DNA from 2 places in the Streptomyces shinuiensis genome. Region 1 is predicted to be linked to the other one. Evidence: riboswitches for the same ligand, from Rfam matches in the RefSeq annotation. Region 1 holds a riboswitch; the other holds the start of a gene.
What was found. Region 1 has a riboswitch for cyclic di-AMP ahead of ACGRHY_RS16985 (transglycosylase family protein). Riboswitches for the same ligand answer to the same signal wherever they lie in the genome.

Region 1 (3,197 bases):
ACGGCCATGGTGCACCGGCGTCTGCGGCCGGCCCGGCTCCTGTCGCAGTACGCCAGGCGGCAGTCGTGCGCCTCGCACGGCTGCCGGGCGGGAAGGCCGGGGTCGAGGGCAGGCGGGTGGATGTGACGTTCGGCTCGGGCGCCCTCGAGGGCCGGACGTTCGCCTTCCGGGAGACGCGCGGGTACGTGCCGCCGCAGTGGCCCAGCGCCGAGCGGTCACAGCGGCTCCACCTCGACTTCTGCGTCCCCGCGGGGAGTTGGACGCGGCCGCCCGCGAGGGCACGAAGAAGAGGCGGGCGGGGCAGAGGTGTTCGCACACCTCTGCCCCGCCCGCCTCATGGCCGGCTCCGGGCCCGGGTCCGGCCCGGAGGCCGGACCCTGGTGACCGGGTCGGTGAGGGTCAGGCCCCTCAGATGCTGACGCCGTTGGCCCGCAGGTAGGCCAGCGGGTTGATGTCCGAGCCGTAGCCGGGGGCGGTACGGATCTCGAAGTGCAGGTGCGGACCGGTGCTGTTGCCGGTGGAACCGACGGCGCCGATCTGCTGGCCGGCGCTGACCGTCTGGCCGGCGCTGACCGACAGCGAGGACAGGTGGCCGTACTGGCTGTACCGGCCGTCCTCGTGGCGGATGACGATCTGGTTGCCGTAGGCCCCGCCCCAGCCGGCGGAGACCACGGTGCCGTTGGTGACGGCCTTCACCGGGGTGCCGGAGGCGGCGGCGAAGTCCTCACCGGTGTGACCGTTGGACCAACGGGCACCCGAGGCCTTGTAGGAGCCGGACGGGGCGGCGTTCACCGGGGCGGCGTAGCCGGTGACCGCGCCGCGGTCGCTGCGGTCGGCGCGCTCGGCCGACTGCTGCACGGCCTCGGCCTTCTCGGCCTTCGGAGCCTGCTTGACCTCGGGCTTGGCCTTGGCCTCGGGCTTGGCCTCGGCCTCGGGCTTGGCCTTGGCCTCGGGCTTGGCCGCGGCCTTCTGCTGGGTGGTGGCGCCACCCAGGGTGAGCTCCTGGCCCGGGAAGATCAGGTTCGGGTTGTCGCCGATGGCCTGGCGGTTGTCCTCGTAGATGCGCTCCCAGCCGCCCTGGACACCCTGGGCGTCGGCGATCTTGAAGAGGGTGTCGCCGCCGACGACCTCGTAGGAGGTGCCCTTGCCCGCGCCGTGGTCGTGGCTGTGGCTGTGGCTGTGGGCGCGCTCACCGCGGTCCGTGCGCTGCGGCGCGGCCTCGGGCTCGCTCTTCTGCTGCTTCGACTCGGCCTCGGGCTCGGCCTCGGCCTTCGGAGCGGCCGCCGGAGCCTGCTCCTTCTGCTCGGTCGGGTTGCTCTGGCCGCCGGGGGAGACGGCCGGGGCGGGACCGCCCTTGGTCAGACCGGCCTTGACCGAGCACACGGGCCAGGCGCCCGGGCCCTGTCCCGCCAGCACCTTCTCGGCGACGGCGATCTGCTGGTCCTTGGTGGCGAGGTCGGCACGCGGCGCGTACTGGGTGCCGCCGAAGGCAGCCCAGGTGCTCTGCGTGAACTGCAGGCCGCCGTAGAAGCCGTTGCCGGTGTTGATGGACCAGTTGCCCGTGCTCTCGCACTGGGCGACCTTGTCCCAGGTCTCGACGGAGGCGGCGTTGGCCCCGCCGGCGGTCACCAGGGGAAGGGCCATGCCGGCGCCGCCCACGGAGATGGCCAGCGACAGGCGGGTGAGACGGCTGTTGCGCATACGACGGTGACGTCCGCGTGCGGACATAGATGTGCTCCTTCTCCTACGCCTGCGAGGTGAGCTGTCGGGTTCGGGCTGGAGTTGCCCGGCCATGTGCGCCGCGGCGTGTGCCGCGGCATGGCTTCACCCCAAGCCGTCCCGTATGAACCCGGGACGGCGACTTACCTTGGGTCCCCCGCTCCTGCCATCGGGTGGTGTGGATGGTCCAGCCCGCCGCCGTTGACAGGATTCGGCGTTCGACAGCGGGCCGCCGCACATTCGTACGGCACGGCCAGAACGGTAGACACATCGTTTCCGCCGATACAAGCCGATGGGTCACAGGACGCCCGTTTCGAAGGCTTTGATGATCGTCCGATCGTCACCGTCCGCTGCGTTCACCTCTCGAAGAGTGGCGGAGTCCGACTCTGACGCTGCGTCACTCTCCTCCCCTGCCAGGGCCGATGACACAGAAGGCCCTCCTCCGGCACGCAGAGCGACGCGCCGGGGAGGGCCGGCTCGTGAGTTGAATCACGAGGAGGTCAAGGAGCTACCCGTCGAGCTGTCCGATGGTGGCGATGGACGGACCGCGCCCGGTCCGCTCGTGGCGGGCGACCGCCTCCGCGTCACGCAGCACGCGCACCGCGTTCCCCCAGGTGAGCTTGGCGAGGTCGGCCTCGGACCAGCGGCGGTCCAGCAACTCGGCCACCAGATGCGGGTATCCGGACACATCACTCAGATCGGACGGGGTGAAGGCCGTGCCGTCGAAGTCGCCGCCGATGCCGATGTGGTCGATGCCCGCGACCTCGCGCATGTGGTCCAGATGGTCGGCGACCGTCGCCGCCGTGGCGACCGGACGCGGGTTGGCCTCCTCGTAGGCGCGCTGGACCGCCAGGCCCCTCTCGGTGCCGTCCAGGGGGTGAAGGCCGTGGGCGCGCATGTTCTCGTCGGCGGCCTCGGTCCAGGCGACGGCGGCGGGCAGCACGAACTTCGGCACGAATGTGGCCATCGCCACACCGCCGTTGACCGGAAGCCGCTCCAGCACGTCGTCGGGGACGTTGCGCGGGTGGTCGCACACCGCGCGGGCCGAGGAGTGCGAGAAGACCACCGGCGCCGTCGTCACGCGCAGGGCGTCGCGCATGGTGGCGGGCGCCACATGGGAGAGGTCCACCAGCATCCCCAGCCGGTTCATCTCCCGCACGACCTCCTCGCCGAAGCGGGTCAGGCCGTCGTGGCGCGGGGCGTCGGTGGCCGAGTCCGCCCAGTCGATGGTGTCGTTGTGGGTGAGCGTCATGTAGCGCACGCCCAGCCGGTACAGGGCGCGCAGCGTGGCCAGGGAGTTGTTGATGGAGTGGCCGCCCTCGGCGCCCATCAGGGAGGCGATGCGGCCCTCGGCGCGGGCCGCCTCCATGTCGTCGGCGGTGAGGGCGGGCCTGAGGTCGGCCGGATGGCGGTCGGCCAGCCGCCGCACCACGTCGATCTGCTCCAGGCAGGCGCTGACGGCGGTGTCGCCGGTCAGG
Region 2 (3,197 bases), 3.1 Mb from region 1:
TGCGGCCACCCGCATGACGGCCGCGTCCACGACCTCGTCGGCGAGCACGGGCACGGACTCGCGCAGCACGGTGGTGGAGCCGTCGTCGCCCACCAGCTCGATGCGGAGCGCGTCGTCCTTGGCGAGGACCGCGGACTTCTCGGTGGAGCGGAAGTCGTCCACGCCCATGGTCGCCACGTTCGTCCTGGACTCGGGGGTCCAGGCCCCCATGCGGTGCGGGTGGGTCTTGGCGTAGTTCTTCACCGAGGCGGGGGCGCGGCGGTCGGAGTTGCCCTCGCGCAGCACCGGGTTGACGGCGCTGCCCTTGACCTTGTCGTAGCGGGCGCGGATCTCCCGCTCCTCGTCGGTCCTGGGGGCGTCGGGGTAGTCCGGGAGCGCGTAGCCCTTCTCCTGGAGCTCGGCGATGACGGCCTTGAGCTGCGGGATGGAGGCCGAGATGTTCGGCAGCTTGATGATGTTGGCCTGGGGGGTCTTGGCCAGCTCGCCGAGCTCGGCGAGCGCGTCACCGATGCGCTGGTCCTCCTTGAGGTACTCGGGGAAGACCGCGATGATCCGCCCCGCCAGGGAGATGTCACGGCTCTCCACGGCGACGCCCGCCTTGGCTGCGTAGGCCCTGACCACCGGCAGGAAAGAGTACGTCGCCAGGGCCGGGGCCTCGTCGGTCTGTGTGTAGATGATGGTCGAGTCAGTCACCGGGTGCTCCGCTCCACGTCTGCAACATTGCTCGACATCAAGATATCCCGTGGAGGGCCTTCCCCCGAAAGTGCCCCGCCCCCGGCGGCGGCGCGTTCGCGCCGCCGCCGGGGGCGGGGTTGCGGGGGCCGCGGGCCCGGCCGTCTCAGTAGGGCCCGTTGACGTTGTCGATCGAGCCGTAGCGGTCGGCCGCGTAGTTGCAGGCGGCGACGATGTTGGCGACCGGGTCGTACTGGCTGTTCGCCGTGCCCGGGACGTGGTAGGCGTCGAAGGTCGGCTTGATCACCTGGAGCAGGCCGATCGAGGGGGTGCCGCGCTGGGCGTTGATGTCCCAGTTGTTGATCGCGTTCGGGTTGCCACTGGACTCACGCATGATGTTGCGGTGGATGCCCTCGTAGGTGCCGGGGATGCCGTTGGCCCGCATGATGTCCAGGGCCTCGCGGATCCAGCCGTCCAGGTTGTCCGCGTAGGCCTTCGGTGAGGCCTGGGGCGCGGTCTTCTCTGCGGCCGGGCGGGCCTCTGTCCGGCTCGCGCGCTCCGGAGCGCGCTTCGGTCCTCCGCCGGAGGACCGGGCGGCCAGGGTCAGCTCCTGGCCGGGGAAGATCAGGTGCGGATCGTCGCCGACGGTCTCGCGGTTGGCTTCGTAGACCGCCTGCCAGCCGCCCTCGACACCGTGGGCGGTGGCGATCCGGTGGAGGGTGTCGCCGGAGGTGACGGTGTGGGAGTCGGCCGCGGGCTTGCGCTCGGCCCCGGTCCTCACCTCGGACTCGCCGCCCGTCTGAGTGACGGGGACTCTGTCGGGGGTGCCGGAGCCCCGGGAGAGGCCGGCCGTCGGCCCGCAGGTGGGCCAGGCTCCCGGCCCCTGGAGTTCGAGCAGCTTCTCACCGGCGGCGATCTGCTCCTGCTTGGTGGCCAGATCGGCGCGCGGCGCGTACTCGGTGCCGTCGGCCGCCTCCCAGCTGGACTGCGAGAACTGCAGTCCGCCGTAGTAGCCGTTGCCGGTGTTGATGGACCAGTTGCCGCTGCTCTCGCATTCGGCGACCTTCTCCCACACCGCGGTGGAAGCCGCGCTCGCGCTGCCTGCGGCGACCATGGGTGCGGCGATTCCCGCACCACCGGCGGTGAGGGCGAGGGAGACACGCGAGAACTGACGGGATATCAAAGGTGTGCGGGGGCGGCGGTGACGACCACGGGACATGGGTGTGCTTCCTCTCCCACGCCTGCGAGGTTAGCTGTCGGATTCGGGCCGGAGTTGCCCGGCCCATTCCCTTCGCGTCAGGGGACGTCGGGAATGGGCTTCACCCCAAGCCGGGCCGCCGAAGGCGCGGCACGGCGCGTATGTGGTTTCCCCGCTCCTGCCATGGTCAGCTGTTGCCTCTCCCCGGCCGGGCGGCAGGACTCGGCGTCCCGGCGGTGGAGCCCCCACCAAGGACGGTGAAGGCCAGGACACATAAACACAGGCAATTCACGGAAGACAAGACGTCGGAAATCCGACGGCCTATCACTTTGTCACCGAGCCGACAAACACGGCCGCCATGCGTGTCCGGCCACCGGCCGGTCACGGGAGCCCGCGGGGCGGCACACACCTCAAAACGCCTCCGGGCCAGGAATTTCAGCCGCCGGCGTCCAAGGAACCCGGCGGCGGGCACACGAAGGGCGCGGCAGTGTGATTCCCGGCACACCATTCGAACGGCCGGGCCATTATGGGGCGTTGCTCACGACAGGAGCCTTTGAGGAACATAGGGGCCGTAAGGTCACGACTGATCCCTTCCTTCCCAATGACCCACTGTTCACCGCATAGGCGTTTTGCCGGTTTTCCGGTGCAGTCGCGGAGGCGAACGGCGGAAGCGGCCCCTCGCGCACGTTCACGCGAGGGGCCGCACCGCGCGGCCCGGACTCCGGCCGCCTCAGGACCTGCCGCCCGGTTCGTTGCGCCGGGCCCGGACCCGGCCCCGGTTCAGACGCGCTTCAGCTCCGCCGCTCCGAACGAGACGTCGAAGCGGTCGCACCAGATGCTCACACTGGTGAAAGCGTCCGGGTCGACATCGGCGGGCAGCGCGTAGTTCTGGTCCCCCTTGTTGCCCTTCAGCTTGCCGAGGCTGACGTACTCCCCGTCGTCGAAGACGCCCCAGCCGGCCCGGCCCTCCTTGACCGGCGCGTCGGTCAGCCAGACGTACAGGTCGGGCCCGTTGCTGGTGTCGAGGTCCTCCAGGCGCACGACGTGGGAGCCGTCGGCCAGCCGGACCAGCCGCACCGTTCCCGATGTGGCGTGCTCATGGGAGATCAGGTCGCCGCCGGCCAGCGTCCGCGGTCCGGCCTGCGCGGTCGGCGTCGCGGAGGCGGTCTCCCGGTCGGCCGCCGACGGGGCGGGCGCGCTCGGGGCCGCGGGCAGCGACTCCCGCACGGTCTCGTCCTGCCACAGCTTCCACGGCTGGAACCAGTACAGCCCTACACCGGCCGCCACCACGGCCACCACCGCGACCGCCACGACCAGCGGCCTGCCC

Region 2: linked by a shared signal. The riboswitch ahead of ACGRHY_RS30240 (transglycosylase family protein) and the one ahead of ACGRHY_RS16985 (transglycosylase family protein) in region 1 are both predicted to bind cyclic di-AMP.

What each region holds. Positions count from the first base shown of each region.
Region 1 is NZ_JBIHML010000001.1:3,714,840-3,718,036, reverse strand. Features, by position in the region: gene ACGRHY_RS16990 (CGNR zinc finger domain-containing protein) at 1-122, opposite strand, end outside; gene ACGRHY_RS16985 (transglycosylase family protein) at 409-1,728, opposite strand; cyclic di-AMP (ydaO/yuaA leader) riboswitch at 1,733-1,943, opposite strand; gene ACGRHY_RS16980 (dipeptidase) at 2,228-3,197, opposite strand, start outside.
Region 2 is NZ_JBIHML010000001.1:570,625-573,821, forward strand. Features, by position in the region: gene ACGRHY_RS02400 (NADP-dependent isocitrate dehydrogenase) at 1-693, opposite strand, end outside; gene ACGRHY_RS02405 (transglycosylase SLT domain-containing protein) at 839-1,588, opposite strand; partial or broken gene ACGRHY_RS30240 (transglycosylase family protein) at 1,592-1,891, opposite strand; cyclic di-AMP (ydaO/yuaA leader) riboswitch at 1,896-2,073, opposite strand; gene ACGRHY_RS02410 (DM13 domain-containing protein) at 2,651-3,197, opposite strand, start outside.